Regions from separate parts of the Methylobacterium sp. WCS2018Hpa-22 genome, predicted to be linked through region 1. Evidence: predicted binding sites of a transcription regulator. Region 1 holds the regulator's gene; the other holds the start of a gene.
What was found. The regulator LexA, encoded in region 1, represses DNA repair genes until DNA is damaged. The targets are predictions, from matches to a motif close to TGTTCNNNNTGTGTTCNG.
Positions count from the first base shown of each region.

Region 2: ssb (single-stranded DNA-binding protein) is a predicted target of LexA. The motif match lies at 5,322-5,339, and genes of this name have one in related genera.

Region 1 is NZ_JAVTJA010000006.1:276,763-287,662, forward strand. It holds gene egtB (ergothioneine biosynthesis protein EgtB) at 1-546, opposite strand, end outside; gene murI (glutamate racemase) at 741-1,619, shown strand; gene rpsD (30S ribosomal protein S4) at 1,824-2,441, shown strand; gene gltA (citrate synthase) at 2,696-3,985, opposite strand; gene gltX (glutamate--tRNA ligase) at 4,215-5,642, opposite strand; gene RQI43_RS10680 (ComEC/Rec2 family competence protein) at 5,821-8,091, shown strand; gene lexA (transcriptional repressor LexA) at 8,085-8,822, opposite strand; gene RQI43_RS10690 (GntR family transcriptional regulator) at 9,189-9,881, opposite strand; gene oxc (oxalyl-CoA decarboxylase) at 10,669-10,900, shown strand, end outside.
Region 2 is NZ_JAVTJA010000001.1:401,861-412,760, reverse strand. It holds gene RQI43_RS01860 (NADH:flavin oxidoreductase/NADH oxidase) at 571-1,689, shown strand; gene RQI43_RS01855 (hypothetical protein) at 1,710-2,066, shown strand; gene RQI43_RS01850 (phosphodiester glycosidase family protein) at 2,077-2,805, opposite strand; gene RQI43_RS01845 (hypothetical protein) at 3,087-3,608, shown strand; gene RQI43_RS01840 (DUF4174 domain-containing protein) at 3,693-4,097, opposite strand; gene RQI43_RS01835 (NADP-dependent oxidoreductase) at 4,275-5,291, shown strand; gene ssb (single-stranded DNA-binding protein) at 5,472-6,038, shown strand; gene RQI43_RS01825 (HAD-IA family hydrolase) at 6,362-7,054, opposite strand; gene RQI43_RS01820 (YciI family protein) at 7,182-7,556, shown strand; gene gyrA (DNA gyrase subunit A) at 7,917-10,673, shown strand.

The DNA of each region.
Region 1 (10,900 bases):
GAAGGCATGGAGAATGTCCGTGAGCAGCAATTCCTGGTGCTGCTGCTCATGATAGAGGCCGATTTCGAGGATCGGCAACACGGTCTCCAGGGTCGCGTCGGTAGCATCCGATAGGAGGCTTTCCACTGCCCGGTCCACATGGGCACGGTACCCGGCGACTTCGTCGGCGGTCGGGCGGGTGATGAGGCCGCGCATGATTCGCGGCTGCCGGGGGCCGGCCGCGACGTAATAGGAATTGAACAGGTAGTGCAGCCGCTCGTCATAGATGCGGTAGCCGGGGACGTGATCACGCAGGAGAAATTGCTCGAAGAACCACGTGGTATGGGCCCGATGCCATTTCGTCGGACTGGCATCCGCCATGGACTGAATCTGCTGGTCCTCCGGCGAGAGCGGCGCGGCGCGGCGCTCCGTTTCGTCGCGTACCGCGCGGAAGGCTCTGATCCAGGCTGCGCGATCTACCGGTCGCGCCGATACGTTAGGCGGCGGGAATGCTGCGCCGTCCGCCTGATGGTGCGAGGTCTCGCGAATTGCCGCTGTCGCTGCCATGTCGATCACTCCACTCGCATCCATGATGCGGAAATATGGCTCCGCTGCTATTCGGCAACGGCCCTTCGTCTGCGCCCATCGCCGCGGCGCACAAGCGCTGAAAATGCCGGGCCTTTTTCATGCCGCAGTGACACGGCCTTAACCCTGTCGCCCGACACTCTGCCATCCACGCACTGTGTCCAGGCAAGGCTCGTATGCGGATCGATCTGATGGCGGGAGCGATGACAGCGGCCCTGGTTGCCGAAATCCGGCCGACCCCGACGATCCTCGTCTTCGATTCGGGGCTCGGGGGGCTGACGGTTCTCGAACAGGTGCGGCGGGCCCGCCCCGACGCGCGTTACGTCTATGCGGCGGACGATGCGGCTTTTCCCTATGGCCGCCTCTCCGAGACCATCCTCGTCGCCCGCGTCGCGACGGTGATGGAACGACTGATCGCGCGCCACGCGCCCGACCTCATCGTCATCGCCTGCAACACCGCATCGACCCTCGTGCTTCCCGCTCTCCGGGCAGGTTTCTCCACCCCCTTCGTGGGCGTCGTGCCACCGATCAAGCCAGCGGCGGAAGCGACGCGTTCACGCAGGATCACTCTTCTGGCGACGCCGGGGACGGTTGCGCGGCCCTACACCCACGACCTGATCGAGACCTATGCGGGCGATTGCGTGGTCACGCTCGTCGGATCGCCGAATCTAGCGGCCTATGCCGAGGCCGAACTTGCGGGTCATCCTGTCGACGATGCGCTGCTCGCCGCCGAAATCGCACCCTGCTTCGTCGAGGGAGAGGATGGTCGGCGCACGGATGTGGTCTGCCTCGCCTGCACCCATTATCCGCTGCTGCTCGCGCGGTTCCAGCGCCTTGCCCCATGGGAAGTGAGCTGGATCGACCCGGCGCCGGCCATCGCCCGCCGGGTGACACAGCTTCTCGGTCCATCCCGTCGTAAGCCCCTGGACGACATCCCCCCGGGACTCACGGCCTTCACCAGCGGTGCGGGCGTCACGGCTTCCTTGCGTCGCTCTCTCGACGCAAGAGGTGTCGGCGATGTCGCCGTGGAGATGATGCCGCTCGCCTTGCAATAGATGTGTTGCCGCCTCGGCATTGACCCTTGGGCATCTCTCGCTTATGCAGCGCAGAGTTACGGGGCTCCGAGAGGGGCCCCGCAGCTTTTTCAAGCGCACCCGTGAGCGGCAATGTCCGCTCTGTCGTTCCGCTTCGGCCCCGGGCCGCTTCGGAAAGAGGAGGGCGCGTTCCTCGACCAATCTCACTCGCTGAGAGGAACCGCGATGTCAAAACGTATTCAGGCGAAGCACAAGCTCGATCGCCGTATGGGCCAGAACATCTGGGGCCGCCCGAAGAGCCCCGTCAATCGCCGCGAATACGGCCCCGGCCAGCATGGCCAGCGCCGCAAGGGCAAGATGTCCGACTTCGGCACGCAACTGCGCGCCAAGCAGAAGCTCAAGGGCTACTACGCCAACATCACCGAGAAGCAGTTCCGCCGTTACTACGCCGAGGCGATCCGCCTGCGCGGCGATTCGAGCGAGAACCTGATCGGTCTGCTGGAGCGTCGCCTCGACGCGGTCGTGTACCGCGCCAAGTTCGTACCGACCCCGTTCGCTGCCCGTCAGTTCGTGAACCACGGCCACGTCAAGGTGAATGGCCGTCGCGTGAACATCGCCAGCTTCCTCGTGAAGCCGGGCGACGTGATCGAGGTGAAGGATTCCTCGAAGCAGCTCGAGATCGTCGTCGTGGCTTCGCAGCTCGCCGAGCGTGACGTGCCGGACTACATCGAGGTGGATCACTCCAAGATGACGGCTCGCGTCACCCGCGTGCCGAGCCTCACCGAGGTTCCCTACCCGGTCCAGATGGAACCGAACCTCGTGATCGAGTTCTATTCGCGCTGATCCCACCGGATCATCTCCGAGACGAGAAAGGCCGCCCGAGAGGGCGGCCTTTTTGTTTGCCTGATCGGATCGATCGAAAATCGATCACTCCTCGCTTCTCCTGCGACCCACGACGCGAAGAGGGGCACAAAAAAGGCGGGGCAGCCTGTCGGCCACCCCACCTTCATTCATTCCTCTACCCACGAGATCTTGACCCTCCGTGACGTTCGCTTCGAAAGCGAGGTCGAATACGGCGGACGGCCTGAACGAAAGTATCAGCCGCGCTGGCCGATGGGCACGTATTCGCGCTTGTCCGGTCCGATATAGAGCTGGCGCGGACGGCCGATCTTCTGCGAGGGGTCCTCGATCATTTCGGCCCACTGAGCGATCCACCCGGTGGTGCGGGCCAGGGCGAAGAGCACCGTGAACATCGAGGTCGGGAATCCCATCGCCTTGAGGGTGATGCCGGAATAGAAATCGATGTTCGGGTAGAGCTTCTTCTCGATGAAGTACTCGTCCTTCAGGGCGATCTGCTCGAGCTGCACAGCGACTTCGAGAAGCGGATCGTCCTTGATGCCGAGCTGGCTGAGCACCTCATGCGTGGTCTTCTGCATGATGCGGGCGCGCGGATCGTAGTTCTTGTAGACGCGGTGACCGAAGCCCATCAGCCGGAACGGGTCGTTCTTGTCCTTGGCCTTGGCGACGTATTTCGCGACGTTGTCGGGCGTTCCGATCTCTTCCAGCATCTTGAGCGCTGCTTCGTTGGCGCCGCCATGCGCGGGGCCCCACAGGCAAGCGATGCCGGCGGCGATACAGGCGAAGGGGTTGGCGCCCGAGGAACCGGCCAGACGAACGGTGGAGGTCGAGGCGTTCTGCTCGTGATCGGCGTGGAGGATGAAGATCCGGTCCAGCGCGCGCGCATAGATCGGGTTGACGACGAACTCTTCGCACGGCACCGCGAAGCACATCCGCAGGAAGTTCGAGGTATAATCGAGGTCGTTCTTCGGATAGACGAACGGCTGACCGATGGAATACTTGTAGGCCATCGCTGCGAGCGTCGGCATCTTGGCGATCATGCGCAAGCTGGCGATCATCCGCTGCTTGTCGTCCGAGATGTCGGTCGAGTCGTGATAGAAGGCCGAGAGCGCGCCAACGCAGGCCACCATGATCGCCATCGGGTGGGCGTCGCGGCGGAACCCCTGGAAGAAGCGGTTCATCTGGTCATGCACCATGGTGTGGCGCGTGACCCGGTAGTCGAAATCCGCCTTCTGGGCGGGCGTCGGCAATTCGCCGAACAGCATCAGATAGCACGTCTCGAGGAAGTCGCCCTGTTCGGCGATCTGCTCGATCGGGTAGCCGCGATAGAGGAGCACCCCGGCATCGCCGTCGATATAGGTGATCTTCGATTCGCAGGACGCGGTGGAAGTAAATCCCGGATCGAAGGTGAACATGCCGGTCTTGGCGTGAAGCTTGCCGATGTCGATGACGTCAGGTCCGATCGTACCGGTCTTGATCGGAAGCTCGACTTGGTTGTCGCCCACGGAGATCGTGCTGGAGGCGCTCATGGAGACGTGGACCCTTTCTTGGCAGAAGGCAGACCTTGGCAGAGGGGAGCGCCGGTCCGCATGGCGACACCCACCACTTCGGCCCGGAGCGCACGGGCAGACCTATGCTGCAAGTGCTCACACATCTATCGGGTTAGCGGATCGGCCCACCGCCTTCAACCGATCCCCCTCTCCACGCTATCCCTGAAGCGAAAACCGGGCCGATCTGTCACCGGTTCGATGCATGCGATCAGGCGGACGCCGCCTGATCGGCCAAGCGGCCCAGACATTCATCCCGTCCGAGTACGGCCATTACGTCGAAAACCGGGGGTGAGGTCGCGCGCCCGGTCAGCGCGGCCCGCAGGGGCTGCGCGATCAGGCCGAGTTTGAGTGCGTTCTCCTCCGCGAACCGGCGCACGGCGCCTTCCGTGGAGGCCGCGTTCCATTCCGGAAGGTCGCCGAGAGCCGGCAGGATCGCGGCGAGGCGCTGGCGGGCCTCTTCGCTCAGCAGCGTCTTCGCTTTGTCATCGAGATTGAGCGGCCGGGAGGCGGTGAGGTAATAGGCGCTGTCGAGAAGCTCGACCAGGGTCTTGGCGCGTTCCTTCAGGCCGGGCATCGCCGCCCGCAGCTTGTCACGAAGCTCGGGGGATAGGGTCGTGGGCAAACCGCGATCGGCGGCGAGGGCCGGCAGGATCGTCTCGATCGCATCGATCAGTACGGCATCCTCCGCGCCGCGGATGTAGAGCCCATTGAGGTTCTCGAGCTTGGCGAAGTCGAAACGGGCAGCGGAGCGTCCGATCGTCTTGAGATCGAAGGCAGCGATCATCTCCTCCGTCGAGAACACCTCCTGGTCGCCATGGCTCCAGCCGAGGCGGACGAGGTAGTTGCGCAAGGCGGCGGGCAGGTAGCCGAGGTCGCGATAAGCATCGACCCCGAGCGCGCCGTGGCGCTTCGAAAGCTTGGCGCCGTCAGCACCGTGGATGAGCGGGATATGGGCCATGATGGGCGCGGACCAACCGAGCGCATCATAGATCTGGCCCTGCCGTGCGGCGTTCGTAAGGTGGTCGTCGCCACGGATCACATGGGTGACGCCCATGTCGTGATCGTCGACGACGACCGCGAGCATGTAGGTCGGATTGCCGTCAGAGCGGAGCAGGACGAGGTCGTCGAGATCCTTGTTGGCCCAGGTCACCCGGCCCTGAACCTGATCCTCCACCACCGTCTCGCCCTCGGATGGGGCGCGCAGGCGGATGACCGGCTTCACGCCCGCCGGTGCCTCCGAAGGATCGCGGTCGCGCCAACGCCCGTCATAGCGCATGGGACGTCCCTCGGCCCGCGCGGCTTCGCGCATGGCGGTGAGTTCGTCCGGCGTCGCGTAGCAATGATAGGCGTTGCCCGAAGCGAGCAGGCTTTCCGCTACCTCACGGTGCCGCGCGGCGCGGGCGAACTGGTAGACGACGTCCCCATCCCAATCGAGGCCGAGCCAGCGGAGCCCGTCGAGAATCGCATCGATGGCGCCCTGGGTGGAGCGCTCCCGATCGGTATCCTCGATGCGCAACAGCATCCTGCCGCCGAAATGACGGGCATAGAGCCAGTTGAAGAGCGCCGTGCGCGCTCCCCCGATATGCAGGTACCCCGTAGGGGAGGGGGCAAAGCGCGTAACGACGGGTGACGACATCGGGCGGCTAAACTTGTGCGTGAAGTGAGAGGGCGGATCGACCGGCCCGGATCGGCGCATGTAGCATGCGTTTTCGATGACGTTAAGAAAGCGTGGCGCCGAGTCGCGAAACGGGGACGATTTCGCGCGGGCGGCATCTCTCGTGCTTCGCGAGCCGTGAGGAGAGACGCAGCGGGAGATGGCGCAGGCCAATGCGCGAGCCGCGGGTGCGACGGGTGCCACCTCGGCCTCGTCACGCTCACCCGCGATCCTGATCGGCGCGATTAGACGCTGGATCGTCGACGGGCTGGTTCAAGAATCCGAACAGAGGCGCCTGTTTCCCTGGCTTGCCGTCACGTTCGGTTTTGGCATCCTCGTCTGTTTCACCGCCACGGATGGTCAGCCGGCTCTGGCAGCACCCCTCCTCGTCGCGTCCGCACTCTCTGCCCTCGCACTTCGCCTCGGTTCGAGGCCCGTGGCCTTGGCATTGGTTCTCGGACTTGCCGCAGCCTTCCTGGGCTTCGCAGCCGCCACCTTGCGGATGCAGGTCGTAGCGGCACCCGTCCTGGCCCGGACGACGATTGCCCCGCTCACCGGATTGGTCGAAGCCCTCGACGAACGGGAAGTCGGCGCCCGCCTGATCGTTCTCGTGGAGAGTTTCGGCAACCTCCCGCCGGATCGCCGGCCCACGCGGGTCCGCGTTTCCTACAAGAAGGCCCTCGCGCTGAAGCCGGGCGATTTCATTTCGGCGACGGCACGGCTCCTGCCGCCGCCCGACGCGGCCCGCCCCGGCGGATATGATTTCGCCCGGGATGCCTATTTTCGCGGGATCGGTGCCGTCGGTTCCCTGGTAGGCAAGATCGACGTCAAGCCTCCGCCCAGGCCTTTGCCCCGCTCCGTAGCACTGGCAGCCGCCGTAGACGACGCCCGCAACGCGCTGACCCGGCGCATCACCGACGCCAATGGCGGGCAGGCCGGCGCGGTGGCCGCCGCCCTGGTAACGGGTAAGCGCGGCCTCATCAATGCAGAGACCAACGAGGTTCTGCGTGCGGCGGGAATCTACCACGTCGTCTCGATTTCCGGCCTCCACATGGTGCTCGCAGCCGGCGTCGTGTTCTGGCTCGTCCGCGCGCTGCTCGCCCTCGTTCCGGGGCTCGCCCTGGTTTGGCCGATCAAGAAGATCGCCGCCGGTTTCGCCATGGTGGGTGTCACGGCCTATTGCGTTTTCTCGGGCTGGGATATCGCTGCCGAACGCTCGCTCATCATGACGTTGGTGATGCTCGGCGCGATCCTGGTGGATCGCCCGGCTTTGAGCATGCGGAACCTCGCGCTCGCTGCCCTCATCGCCCTCGCGCGAGAGCCGGACGGGATTCTCGGCCCGAGCTTTCAGATGTCCTTCGGCGCGGTAGCCGGCCTCATCGCTTGCGCCGGTGCGCTCAATCGCTGGATGCCGCCACGCGAAGGTGCGGGCCTCTTGGCCCGAACCTGGCGGTTTCTGGCTGTCGCGGTCCTTGGCACCCTGGCGACGACATTGATCGCCCAGATCGCCACGGCGCCCTTCGCGACCTATCATTTCCAGACCGTCCAGCCCTTCGGCATCGTCGGCAATGCCCTGACCTTGCCCCTCGTCTCCCTGGCGGTGATGCCGGCGGCGGTCCTCGGGATCCTCGCCTATCCCTTCGCACTGGACCAGCCGGTCTGGTGGGCGATGGGGCTCGCCGTACGCGGGATGCTCACGATCTCCGGCTGGATCAGCGGGTTCGGACACGCCACCCTCGTCGTCCCGGCCTATGGCAGCACGGCACTCTGCCTGCTTGCTCTCGCCTTGCTCCTGCTGACACTTCCCGTCTCGAGCTTACGCTGGATCGGCCTTGCTCCGGCCGCTCTCGGTGTCGTGCTCGCTACCATGCCGCCGCGTTACGACGTCTACATCGACCGTGAGGGTGGCGGTGCAGCCTTCCGCGACGGGGACGGGCGATTGAGCATTCTCGGCAGCCCGCCGGCCTTCGTCCTCGAACAATGGCTCAAGGCGGATGGCGATTCGCGGAAGGTCGCCGCCGTCGCAGCCTCGCCGAGAAGCCGATGCGATACCGTCGGATGCGTCGTCGAGTTAGGGCCGGGTCGGATCGTCGCCCTGGTCAAGGACAAGCGGGCCTTCGCGGAGGATTGCGAACGGGCGAGTGTGATCATCGCCCGCCGTGACGCACCCAAAGACTGCCGGGCCGGCTTCGTCATCGATCGCGCATACCTGGCACTACGCGGCGCCACCGCCATCCGTTTCGGCCCCGAAGGACCGCAGGTCACGTCCGCCCACCAACCTCATTCTCGTCCGCCATGGCGGCGGGCGGTCGCCGTCGTCACGCCGTCCCCTTCGCCTCCGAAGGAATCGGGACCGAGTGCGAAACCCATAGAACCCGAGGGCGACGACGGCGATCCGTCATCCGAAACGCAGTCGGACGGGCTTCAGTAACGACGGACCAGGCTGACGAGCCGCCCCTGGATCTGAACACGATCCGGACCCAGAACCCTTGTCTCGTAGGCTGGGTTTGCCGCCTCCAGAGCGATGGAGGAACCGCGGCGACGCAGGCGCTTCAATGTGGCCTCTTCATCGTCGATGAGGGCAACGATGATGTCGCCGGTATTCGCAGTGTCCTGCTTCTTGATCACGACAAGATCACCGTCGAGGATACCTGCTTCGATCATCGAATCGCCACGGACCTCCAGAGCGTAATGTTCGCCGCCGGCCAGGAAGTCCGGTGATAGCGTCACGGAATGGCTCTGGTTCTGTATGGCGGAGATCGGCGTGCCGGCCGCGATCCGTCCCATGACCGGGATCGTGATCGACCTTCCGCTCTCGTCCTGGGCCTGGGTCGTTGGCTGGCGCAGGGACGGCATCGCCTTGGACCGACCGCCTTCGACGACGCTCGGCGTGAAGCGGCGAACTTCACCGGCGGGAGCGGGCTTCGACGCCGGTGCACCGGTCAGGCTCTCAGGCATCCGGATCACTTCGATCGCCCTGGCGCGATTCGGCAAACGACGCAGAAATCCGCGCTCTTCGAGGGCCGTGATCAACCGGTGGATCCCCGACTTCGATTTGAGATCGAGGGCGTCCTTCATCTCGTCGAAGGAGGGCGGGACGCCACTCTCCTGCATCCGTTGTTGGATGAATTGGAGAAGATCCAGCTGCTTACGCGTCAACATACAGATCACTCTTCCACTGAAGCCAATGGCCGCGACTAACGCCGCTGAAACAAAACACGAACACGGTAGACGTTCCGCAAGTGTTCTGCAAGGGTTCCGTTAACCCGGTGGTAGAGTTTGTTCCTGAGGTGCAATGTTCCGCTCAAGCGGCCTTACCGCGGGCCGGCTTGGCGTCCGCCGGTATTACCCGCAGGGCCCTTCAATCATCCGAAGGGGCTTCGTGCCGCGGGGGCTTACCCCGCCCCTGTATGGCGGGCCTTCGCGGTGTCCGGCGGAGCCGCGCGCCCAGTCCCCGCCGATGACTTAGTCGGTCACCGACGGCCGGGGAGCCATGCGATATGGCGGGTACTCTGGGGGCAGCGTCGATCAGTCGAGATAGTCACCATATTTCTCAACATGGCTGGCGAGGCCGAGGCCGTGCTCGCGCACGAGGCGTTCCGCCAGATCTGCATCGCGCGCTTCCAATGCCTTGATGATCGCCACGTGTTCCTTGATCGAGTTGGCCGCGCGTTCCCCCTGACGCAGCGCGGTGTTGCGAATACCGCGGACATGCATCAGCAGGTTGCTGGTGATGTCTTTGATCACGTCGCACTGGCCGAGCGAAATGATCTTCTGGTGGAAGCGAATGTTGGCTTCCGAATACTCGTCGAGATGATCCGACGGGCGTCCTTCATAGAATTCTGGAAAGTGCTCGCGCAGGCAGTGAAGTTGTTCGTCGGTGGCCCGCTCGCAGGCGAGGCGCGCAGCCATGCTCTCCAAGGCAGACCAGGCCTGGATCATGCTGACAATTTCTTTCTTCGACTTCTTGATGACGAAGACACCGCGACGGGCCTCGAACCGCACGAAGCCTTCCTGCTCCAATACCGTCAGCGCTTCGCGCACAGGGGTGCGGCTCACGCCAAGGTTCAAGGACAACTTTCGCTCATCCAGGCGAACCTCTTCACGCTGATTATAAATGTTCATGTTCGTGATTGCTTCTTTGAGCGCGTCATAAGCCAATGCACGCAAGCTTGAAGTCGCAACGATAGGCTTTACTTGAAATGTGTCGGTTTTAACCATTTTTCATGCCACCTAGAATAATTTAAACTCGCACACGCGGGCGAGCACACTTGGTGTGAAGCATGCCAAACTCGCGTTTGAAATACAAGGAATGCCTCGGCCCGCTCAAAGCTCTTAACATAAGCTGAGCGGCGCTTTCCTCGCTACGGTTCGAAGAGCAGACTTCCGATTACCATGAAGGAAGGAGTTGTATTCTTCCTGTGTCGACCGGCCATGCGAAGCCTCGCGTTCCAGTGATCCGATGCTGATCGGCACAATCGTGCAATTCCGTTTGACAGTTGGTATTTGGTATGCCACCAATTGCCTACCGGGTCGGAGGGCTTACAGCAGTTTTTGACTGCTAGATCGGGTCAAAGCGTCTTCTCTGTTCGAGGCAGGCGCGGGATCGCCAGCCGGCGAACGCCGCTCGACTGGCGGGAGGCATTATAAAACATGGTGATTTGGTTGTGTCCACCATCGACTCCGCCAAGTCACCGCAAAGATTAAGCTGCGCGGAATACCCAAAGAGATCATAAATTTTTGGATTCCCGTTGAAGAAAATCCACGCCCCGTCGAGGGAGGATGAAACGTCACGCTGGCCGACTTCACTGCAACGCCAACTCCAAAGTCACTGCCAGGACGTCGATCTAACGTCGAGGAATCCCGCGGTCTCCGAAGCCGCATCACAATCGGGTTTGCGCTGCACGAGAGAACCAAATCCCGCAGCGGAAAAGTTCACGTCATCGGTTCGCCGACTTTGCGGACCGCCAATCAAAATAAAACGTCAAAGAACCAGGGAGAGAACACGATGTCAGCTTTGGCCCAGAGAATCGATGTCGACGTTTCGGCCGAGCCGGAACTCACCGATGGCTTCCACCTCGTCATCGACGCGCTGAAGCTCAATGACATCAACACGATCTACGGCGTGCCCGGCATTCCGATCACCGATCTCGGTCGCCTCGCCCAGGCCGCAGGAATGCGGGTCATCTCCTTTCGCCATGAGCAGCATGCCGGCAACGCCGCCGCCATCGCGGGCTTCC
Region 2 (10,900 bases), on a different contig from region 1:
ATGAAGCTTCAGCGGAACCCGTTCCGGCGCCAGTCGAAGAAGAAGCGCAGCGTCAGGCTCCCAGCGACGAGGGGAGCCGCTGAAGCTGCACGCCCTGCGCTGACAGCTTTTGGATTCACCCATCTGCTCGATGGCTGTTCCTCTCTCAAAGAGATGGTGACGTGAGGCGCGACGGGCTCACTCTCCTAGAAGGCAGGGCGATCGCATATGCCAATTTGCTTGTCAGAAACCCGCTGGCACCCCCCCGTCATCCCGGGTCCGCGTAGCGGAGCCCGGGATCCAGAAACACAAGTAGTGCAGGACTTTACACTGTCAGCGGCTCTGGATTGCACGCCTCTGGCGCGGCCCTCCGGGTCCGGGCTCGCCTGTGGCGACGCGGAATGACGGTGTGGTGTCATATGCGATCACCCTGCCTGGAAGGAGAGGGGACCCGAGCGGCCCGCGAGATGTGGGAGTATCGCAGACGGAGACGCTTTGGGCGTTCGGGAAACGCAGATGTGGCCCGTCCATCCCTGGCGCGGGGGAGACAGGTGCTCCATCTAGGCTTTCAGCCAAAACCGGAGCCCGCACATGACCGCACGCCTGTTCGAGCCTCTGTCTCTCGATGGCCTGACGCTGCCCAACCGCATCATCGTCGCCCCCATGTGCCAGTATTCGGCCCATGCGGGCCAAGCGGGCGATTGGCACCTGATGCATCTGGGGCAGCTCGCCATGTCGGGCGCGGGCCTACTGACGCTGGAAGCCACCGCGATCTCGCCGGAGGCGCGCATCTCGCCCACCGATCTCGGCCTCTACTCGGACGAGACCGAGCTGGCGCTGGGCCGGGTGCTCGATGCGGTGCGGCTCCGTGCGCCGATCCCCATCGCGATCCAGATCAACCATGCCGGTCGCAAGGCCTCGAGCCGCGCCCCCTGGGACGGCGGCTCGCAGATCGAGCCGGAGATGCCGGACGGCTGGCGCACGGAGGCGCCGTCAGCCATCGCCCATGGTGAGGGTGAGGTGCCGCCCCACGCCCTCGACGCGGAGGGCCTGAAGCGCATCCGCGACGGGTTCGTGGAGACGGCGAAGCGCGCCCTGCGCATCGGGATCGACGGGTTCGAACTCCACGGCGCCCATGGCTACCTGCTGCACCAGTTCCTCTCGCCGCTCTCCAACAGCCGTACGGATGCCTATGGCGGCAGCCTCGCGAACCGCATGCGCTTTCCGCTGGAATGTTTCGAGGCGGTGCGCGAGGTCGTGCCGGCCGGTAAGCCGGTCTGGATGCGGGTCTCGGCCACCGATTGGGTCGAGGGCGGCTGGTCTCTCGACGAGACCGTGGAACTGGCCCATGCGCTGAAGCGGCGCGGTTCGGCGGCGATCCACGTCTCCACCGGCGGCCTCTCGACGCGCCAGGAGATCCCGCTCTCGCCCGGCTATCAGGTTCCCTTCGCCGAGCGGGTGAAGGCCGAGACCGGGCTCACCACGATCGCGGTCGGCCTCATCACCGAGGCGGCCCATGCGGAATCGATCCTGGCCGAGGGCAAGGCCGATGCGGTCTCGCTCGCCCGCGCCATGCTGTACGATCCGCGCTGGCCGTGGCATGCGGCGGCCGAGCTCGGCGCCCAGGTGAGTGCGCCCAAGCAGTACTGGCGCTGCCAGCCGCGTCAGTTCAAGACCCTGTTCCGCGACACCCAGTTCGGGCAACGCTGACCCGATTTCAGGCAAAGACCATGGACGACGACATCACGACGATCACGGTGCAGCGCGTCCGCTACGACGAGGAGAACGGCATCAGCCTGATCTCCGGCGCGGATGACGAGGAGGAGCCGGCCGGCTACTTCATCATCCAGATCGAGAAGGGCGACCCCGACGGGCCGCTCATCGAGATTTTCGGCGAAGACCTCACCCAGTCCGACGGGGTGACGGCCTTGGAGATCGGCGTGCGCCACCTGCTCTTCAGCTTCGAGCCGACGAGCCTCATCGGCGCGGAGATGCCGATGGTGCGGATCGAATCGATGACGGAGATCGCCGAACTCGCCAAGGCGCGGCTCAGGGTCGCCTTCGGCAAGCGGACGCGGCTGGCCTGATTCGGCCACCCTATTTCGCCACCGCCCCCACCAGCGGCCCCAGCGGCCGGCTGATGTCCGACCGGTTGATGCCCGGCGCGTAGAGGCTGGACACGCTGCCGTCGAGGAACAGCGCGTTGGCGCAGCCGAGCGTGTCCTTGAACAGGCGGGCGAAGGAACCGAAGGTCACGGGGCGCTCGGAAATGGCGAAGATGGCGGTGCGGCCGTCGTCGCGGACGCCGACGCCGTTGCGGATCTTCTGGCTCGGCCCGTCGGTGGAGATCTTCGGATGGATCTTGCCGTCGATCACCAGCATCGGCCCCGATTGAGTGGCGAAATCCGGCTTGATCTTCTGGCGCAGGTAGCGCGCCGTGTCGGCGACGCCCGCGCGCTCGCCCTTCACGTAGAAGATGCCATTGGGCTTGAGGTGAAAGTTGCCCGGCCCGTTGGCGGTGGAGACGCCCTTCATCTCGCGGCCCTCCTCCACATAGAGGCCGACCGGCGCCTGGCCCTTGTCGTACATGCCGCCATTCATGGCGAAGCTGAGCTTCGGCCCGATCTTCTCGCCCAGCGTCGACAGCGACGAATAGGGCAGGCCGTCGGCGCCGAGCCAGAACACCCGGACCCGCTCGCGGCGCAGATCCACCGTACAGATCGTGAAGGTCTCGCCCTCCGACTGCACCGCCTTACACGGAGAGGCTGTGGCGGGCGCGGCCCGCGCAGGTAGGGGAGCGAGTCCGGCCACGCCCGCGAGGAGCATGGCCCCGGCAAAGGCTCGGGCAACAGCACGGGCAAGGTTGGGTCGCGTTGACGTCATCGGTGAATCCCGGGGCGAACGAACCGTCCGCCGTCCCATGCGGACGGCGTGGCGCGGGGTGTCCTCGCCCGAAACCGGAGGCGTTTTCAAGGCGTGACGGTCGCCCGTCTCACCGAGCTGTGATCGGCACGGCCGGTGCGGGACAAAATGCGCCATGAACCCTTTGCGGAGCCGGGGCGTTCTGCAACCACTGGGGACAAGAACCTGTCTTTGGAGACAAGACGATGAAACGCATTGTTCTGGCAGCGACCGCGATGGTCGGCGCTCTGGCGATGATCCCGGCGACGGCGGAAGCCCGCGGCTGGGGCGGCCATGGCGGCGGATTCGGCCATGGTGGCGGGTTTGGCCATGGCGGCTTCGGCCGCGGTGGATTCGCCCATGGCGGCTTCGGCCGCGGGGGCTTCGGTCACGGCGGCTTCGGCGGCTATCGCGGCGGCTTCCGGAGCGCGGGCTTCGGCTATCGCGGCGGCTGGGGTGGGCATCGCGGCTACGGCTGGCGCGGTGGTTACGGCCGTGGCTACGGCTACGGCCTCGGCGGTCTCGGCCTCGGTGTGGGCCTCGGCCTCGCCGCTGGCGGACTCTATGGCGGCTACGGTGGCTATGGCGGATACCCGGCCTACGGGTATGGTTACGCCCCGGCCGCTTATGGCGGATACGGCGGTTACGGTGGCGAATGCTACACCGTCCCGCGTACCCGCTGGACTCCGTACGGACCTCGCCGGGTCCTGGTCGAGCGCTGCTACTGAGCCGGTCTCGTTCGAGAAGACTTCAATGGGAAAGGGACCGCCTCGGCGGTCCCTTTTTCGTTGCCCCCTCGGCCAACCCATACGCTATCGCCGGCCTCGCTCGTCCTTGCGCATCGGCATGGCATCGATAGTGGAAAACAGGCGGGGAGCCGGGATCGGGGCGGCTTCGACGAGCTTCGCATCGCCGTCCTTGCCCACCAGCACGACACGGAAGTCCCGGTCCCCGATCCCGAAGCGGTTGCGGATGCTTTTGGCCTCGGCGCCTGTCCCGATCGCCTCCACCACGACGAGGTCGCGCTCCGCGTAATCCGCCCGTCGCGCCCGCGCCTCGCGTCTCTGCGCCTCGATCCGCGGGTCTTCACCGTCCGGAGCGACGATGACCAGAACGCGTGATGTCCAGCGATGGGCGGCGAGGGGATCTTCGGCGAGTGCCTGCGACGCAAGGCCGGACATGGCAGCGATACTGGCGAGGAGAAGCGGGCTGGCCATCCGGGTATACCGATCGGGGTGACGGGCATGTGCCCATGGGCGTCAACGCCGCTCGGCGCGGGCGGTGCCCCGGCCCTGCGACGGGAACACCCCGAGCCAGATCGGCCTTGTCGGGTTGTCCCTCGATTCCCGCACGCCCGTTCAGCGGATTCGTCATCACAACCGGAGCGTCAGATCATGGTCGCCGTGAACCGCAGCATCGTCCTCGCCTCCCGTCCGCACGGAGAGCCGACCGCCGCGCATTTCCGGCTCGAGGAGAGCCGCACACCGACGCCGGGGGAGGGGGAAGTGCTGCTCCGCAACCGCCTCCTCTCCCTCGATCCCTACATGCGCGGACGGATGAGCGCGGCGAAATCCTATGCCGAGCCTGTCGCCATCGGCGCGCCCATGGTCGGGGCCACCGTATCGGAGGTGGTGGTTTCGCGGCATCCGGATTTCCACGAGGGCGACGTGGTGACCGCCTTCGGGGGCTGGCAGGATTTCGCGGTAACCAAGGGACAGGGGCTGCGCAAGCTCGATCCAGAAGCGGCGCCGGTCAGCACGGCGCTCGGCGTCCTCGGGATGCCGGGCATGACCGCCTATACCGGCCTCCTCACCATCGGGCAGCCGAAGGCGGGCGAGACCGTCGTGGTCGCCGCCGCTGCCGGGCCGGTAGGCTCCCTCGTCGGCCAGATCGCCAAGCTGAAGGGCGCGCGCGCCGTCGGCATCGCGGGCGGTCCTGAGAAATGCGCCTACCTCACCGACGTGCTCGGCTTCGACGCGGCGGTCGATCACCGCACCGACGACCTGCCCGGCGCGCTTGCCGCCGCTTGTCCCGACGGGATCGACGTGTATTTCGAGAATGTCGGCGGCGCGGTGTTCGACGCCGTGCTGCCGCTCCTCAACGACTTCGCCCGCATCCCGGTCTGCGGCCTCGTCTCGGGCTACAACCTCACCGAATTGCCTTCGGGGCCGGACCGCAGCCCCGTCATCATGCGCGCCATCCTGACCAAGCGCCTGACCCTGCGCGGCTTCATCGTGTGGGATTTCGCCGACCAGGAGGAGGAGTTCCTGAGTGAGGTCGGAACCTGGCTGAGAGAAGGGCGCATCCAGCATCGGGAAGACATCGTCGAAGGACTGGAGGCGGCGCCGGAGGCCTTCATCGGACTGCTGAAAGGCCGGAATTTTGGCAAGATGCTGGTGCGGATCGCGTGACCAGCAGGTGCGCGATCCTTGCGCGCCAAAACGAACAAAGATAGAACATCGACCTGTGATCGGTGGGGACAAATTCGCCCTCCCGATTGCGGGCCGCCTGTCCGACGTTCATGAAGGGCGAACGGGACGGACGGCGCGTGAGGCCCTTCCGTCAGTGAGATCGATCGAGAGGAGAGCGGCATGGCCGGCAGCGTCAACAAGGTGATTTTGGTGGGCAATCTCGGGCGCGACCCCGAGACCCGGCGCCTCGCCTCCGGCGATCCCGTGGTCAACCTGCGCATCGCCACGTCCGAATCCTGGAAGGACAAGGCCTCGGGCGAGCGCAAGGAGAAGACCGAGTGGCACTCGGTGGTGATCTACAACGAGAACCTCGCCCGCGTGGCCGAGCAGTACCTGCGCAAGGGCTCGAAGGTCTATATCGAGGGCCAGCTCCAGACCCGGAAATGGGCGGACCAGTCCGGCGTCGAGAAATACACCACCGAGGTGGTGCTCCAGCGCTTCCGCGGTGAACTCACGCTCCTCGACGGTCGTAGCGGCGGCGGAGAAATGGGCGCCGACGACGAGGGCGGCGGCCAGATCAGCCGTGGCGGCGATTACGGCGGCGGCCGTGGCGGGGATCGCGGGGGAGACCGGGGTGGCGATCGCGGCGGGGAATACGGCGGCGGCCGTTCCTCGGGCGGCGAGCGTCGGCCGGCGGCGAGCACCTCGAAGCCCAATTACGACCTCGACGACGATATCCCGTTCTAGGGATCTGCCGTTCCCGTCAACGGCATCCGACGGACGGGAAGCTAGGCGTATCGGCCTCCACCCGGCCCGCTCACGGCGAAGATAGTCACATATCTCGCGGGCAGCGCGGGTCCCCTCTCTTGGAAGGAGAGGGACAGGGTGAGGTGTGTGACCTTTCCGGAGATGGACCACACCTCACCCCAGCCCTCTCCTTCCAGGAGAGGGAGTGCTGTCGCGCCTCATATCGACCGCTCGTGAACCGGGGAACAGACGTCGAGCAGCTCGATAAATTCAAAAGACGCTCACTGGAGCGGACGGACGGGCGCCCCGATAGCGAACAGGCATCAGGCGTCGGGTTGCGACGGCCCGAGCCGCACCATCGCCGATGCGACCTCCAGCAGGGTTTCCCCGGTCAGATCCGGTGCCTCGAGGTCCGGTGAGTACGGCACGCCACGAGCGACATAGCCAGTCATGAGGCCGGCGATCCTGGCGCCGTGGAGGTCCCAAGGGTGGGTCGCGATCATCGCCATCTCGCTCGGGGCGAGGGCGGCGGCCCGCGCGGCATGGCGGTAGACCTCGGGGCGCGGCTTCGAGAGCTTCACCTCTTCGATGGAGAAAACCCGCTCGACGAGCCCCTCCATGCCGGCCGCAGCGAGCAATCCCCTCGTGGTCGCGGCTGCGCCGTTGCTCAGTGCGAAGACCCGGATGCCGGCATCGGCCAGAACCTCGAATGCCGCCTTGGCGTCCTCGTGCGGCGGAAGGGCCTTCATCATGCCGAGCAAAGCCGTCTTGTCCTCCGGCGAGGCGGAGAGGCCATGCATGGCGAGCACCTCGTCCAGGCACCCCGACAGCACGGACTGGAACGGCGCAAAGGTGCCTGTCGCCGCCAGGGCGAACATGTCCCGCAGGCCGGCGGTGTAGAGGAAGTCCAGGGCGAGGGGCGGCAAGCCCATCGCCACCAGGGCGGGCCGCATCGGCTCCATGCTGAACACGGTGCCGATGATATCGAAAGCGACGGCTTTCGGGCGAACGAGCATGACTTTGCCCCTGTCGATGGATGCGGCGGGATCGATGGCGTCGGGTAACCGGCCCAGCGGTCTGTGAGTTCACACGAACCGTGCCTTCGTGCTTCCATGGGCACGATCGAGCAGGGGAGGCGAATCGATGCGCGTCATGGTTCTGGTCAAGGCGACCACAGACAGCGAGGCGGGGATCATGCCCTCCCTCGACCTGCTCACCGCCATGGGCGAGTTCAACATGGAACTCGCCAAGGCGGGCATCCTCCTCGCCGGCGAGGGCCTGCACCCCTCCGCCAAGGGCAAGCGGGTCGCCTTCGATGGTGCCTCCCGCACCGTCAGCGACGGCCCCTTCGCCGCGACCGGGGAACTGGTCGCCGGCTTCTGGCTCTGGCAGGTGAAGGACATGGAGGAAGCGCTCGACTGGGTGAAGCGCTGTCCCAACCCGATGCCCGGCCCGAGCGAGATCGAGATCCGGCCGCTCTACGAGATGTCCGATTTCGCGGGCGCTGCGGCGGGGTGAGGAGCACGAGGCTCCGACCCCACCATTGCAGGCCGTCTCGCGACACTCCGACCTGGGCCCCGGATCGGGTTCGGCCGCGCCTCAACCCATTCGGGGAAGAGGCCGGGAAACAACCGGCGCTCATGCGCTGAAATCGGCGTGGCAAGCGCTTGCGACGCATGGGGTTTGTCGATGTCGTCGCGACATGTCCGGCGGTGGCGCAGCGGCACCGGATGGCGTATGAAGGACGTCCGAGCCAGGACGTGACGCGGCCGGCCTTTTCGAGGCCACGCGGAACGCCCCGCCCCCCACTTTCCGTAGCGCCCGTCGCTCCACGCGGACCCGGCCCGCCGGGACCGTCACAGGCAGAGATCGAAGACCTTGGCAGAGAAAGACGATACCGGCGCCGGCGCGACGCCGCCCGCCTCGGACATCAAGCCCGTTTCCATCACCGACGAGATGCGCCGCTCCTATCTCGATTACGCCATGAGCGTGATCGTGAGCCGGGCTTTGCCCGATGCGCGGGACGGCCTGAAGCCGGTGCACCGGCGCATCCTCTACTCGGCCTATGAGAGCGGGCACCTGCCCGAGCGGAAATACGTCAAGTCGGCCCGCATCGTCGGCGACGTGATCGGTCTCTACCATCCGCATGGCGACCAATCGATCTACGACGCCTTGGTCCGCATGGCCCAGGACTTCTCGATGCGGCTCATGCTCATCGACGGCCAGGGCAATTTCGGCTCCGTGGACGGCGATCCGCCGGCGGCCATGCGCTACACCGAGTCGCGTCTGGCCAAGCCCGCCAACGCGTTGCTCGCCGATATCGACAAGAACACCGTCGACTTCCAGCCGAACTACGACGAGTCGCGCGAGGAGCCGAAGGTTCTGCCCGCGCGCTTCCCCAACCTCCTCGTCAACGGAGCGGGCGGCATCGCGGTGGGCATGGCCACCAACATCCCGCCGCACAATCTCGGCGAGCTCATCGACGCCTGCATCGCCCTCATCGACGAGCCGGGCCTGACGATCGAGCAGCTGACCGAATACGTCCCCGGCCCCGACTTCCCCACCGGCGGCTCGATCCTCGGCCGCGCCGGCGTGCGGCAGGCCTACGCCACGGGCCGCGGCTCGGTCATCATGCGGGCGAAGTCCCATGTGGAAGAGCTTCGCAAGGAGCGCGAGGCGCTGATCTTCACCGAGATCCCGTATCAGGTGAACAAGGCGACTCTCATGGAGAAGATCGCCGAGCTGGTGAAGGAGAAGCGGGTCGAGGGCATCTCCGACCTGCGCGACGAATCCGACCGCGACGGCATGCGCATCGTCATCGAGATCAAGCGCGATTCGATGGCCGACGTGGTGCTGAACCAGCTCTACCGCTTCACACCGCTGCAATCCTCGTTCGGCTGCAACATGGTGGCGCTGAACGGCGGCCGCCCCGAACTGATGAACCTGAAGGACCTGCTCACGGCCTTCGTCGACTTCCGCGAAGAAGTCGTCTCCCGTAGGACCAAGTTCCTGCTCGGCAAAGCCCGCGAGCGCGCCCACGTCCTGTGCGGCCTCGCCATCGCGGTGGCCAATATCGACGAGGTCATCCGCCTCATCCGCACCTCGCCCGATCCGAACACCGCCCGCGAGGCGCTGATGGGCCGCCATTGGCCGGCCCTCGACATCGCGCCGCTCATCGCCCTGGTGGACGACCCGCGCCACCGCGTGGACGAGAACGGCAATTACCGCCTGTCGGAGATCCAGGCCCGCGCCATCCTCGACCTGCGCCTGCAGCGCCTCACCGCTCTCGGCCGCGACGAGATCGGCGACGAGCTCCAGAAGCTCGCCGACGAGATCGCCGACTACCTCGACATCCTGCGCTCGCGCCTGCGCATCATGACCATCGTCAAGGACGAGCTGCGCGAAGTGCGCGAGGCCTACGCCACGCCGCGCAAGACCATGATCCTCGACTGGGATTCGAACGTCGAGGACGAGGACCTGATCCAGCGCGAGGACATGGTCGTCACCGTGTCCCATGCCGGCTACGTCAAGCGCGTGCCGCTCTCGACCTACCGGGCCCAGCGCAGGGGCGGCAAGGGCCGCTCGGGCATGTCCACCCGAGACGAGGATTTCGTCACCCGCCTGTTCGTCGCCAGCACCCATACGCCGGTCCTGTTCTTCTCGAACCAGGGGCAGGTCTACAAGGAGAAGGTCTGGCGCCTGCCGATGGCCGCCCCCAACGCGCGCGGCAAGGCGCTGGTTAACATCCTCGCCATGGATGCGGGCACGGAGCGCATCACCACGATCATGCCGCTGCCCGAGGACGAAGCCTCCTGGGAGACGCTCGACGTCATGTTCGCCACCGCCAGCGGCGGCGTGAGGCGCAACAAGCTCTCGGACTTCGTGCAGGTGAACCGCGCCGGCAAGATCGCCATGAAGCTCGATGAGGGCGACCACATCGTCCACGTGGAGATCTGCCGCGCCGACCAGAACGTCCTGCTCACCACGCAAGCCGGCCAGTGCATCCGCTTCCCGGTGGAGGATGTCCGCGTCTTCAAGGGCCGCGATTCCACCGGCGTGCGCGGCATCAGCCTGGCGCAGGACGACCGCGTCATCTCGATGACGATCCTCAACAGCTTCGATGCGACGCCCGAGGAGCGGGGCGCCTTCCTGAAGATGCAGCGGGCCGTGATCGGCGACACCGAGGGCGGCGATGCCGATTCCGAGGACATCGCCACCGATGCACCGCTTCTCTCCCAGGAGCGCTACGCCGAAATGGGCGCCGCTCAGCAATTCGTGCTCACCCTCTCCGAGCGCGGCTTCGGCAAGCGCAGCTCGTCCTTCGAGTATCGAATCTCGGGTCGCGGCGGCAAAGGCATCACCGCCATGCGGGTCAACCCGCGCAACGGCAACCTCGTCGCCTCCTTCCCGGTCCAGCCCTCCGACCAGATCATGCTGGTGACCAATGCCGGACAACTCATCCGTGTGCCGGTGGACGATATCCGCATCGTCGGCCGCGCCTCGCAGGGTGTCACGGTGTTCAACACCGAGAAGACCGAGCGCGTGGTCTCCGTCGAGCATATCGAAGGTGAAGGCGAAGGTGAGGACGATGCCGGAGAGGTGACGGCAATCGATCCCGCAGGCGACGCCACCTGAAGACGGCCCTGTTCAGGCCGGTCTGGAATCGTTCGAGACCAGTCTGAACATTGTCGCGGGGAATGCCGGTCGAGTCGCAAGACTTGGCCGGCATTCTCGTTTCGGTCACTGATCTTCGGTGTTGCAGCCAAGTCATATCCGGCGCCGCGATGCATCGATAAGTTCAGCCTCAGAGAGATATCGCTCCACGATCCGCGCCGGACCGAACGAGACGTTCGGCGCAGCGT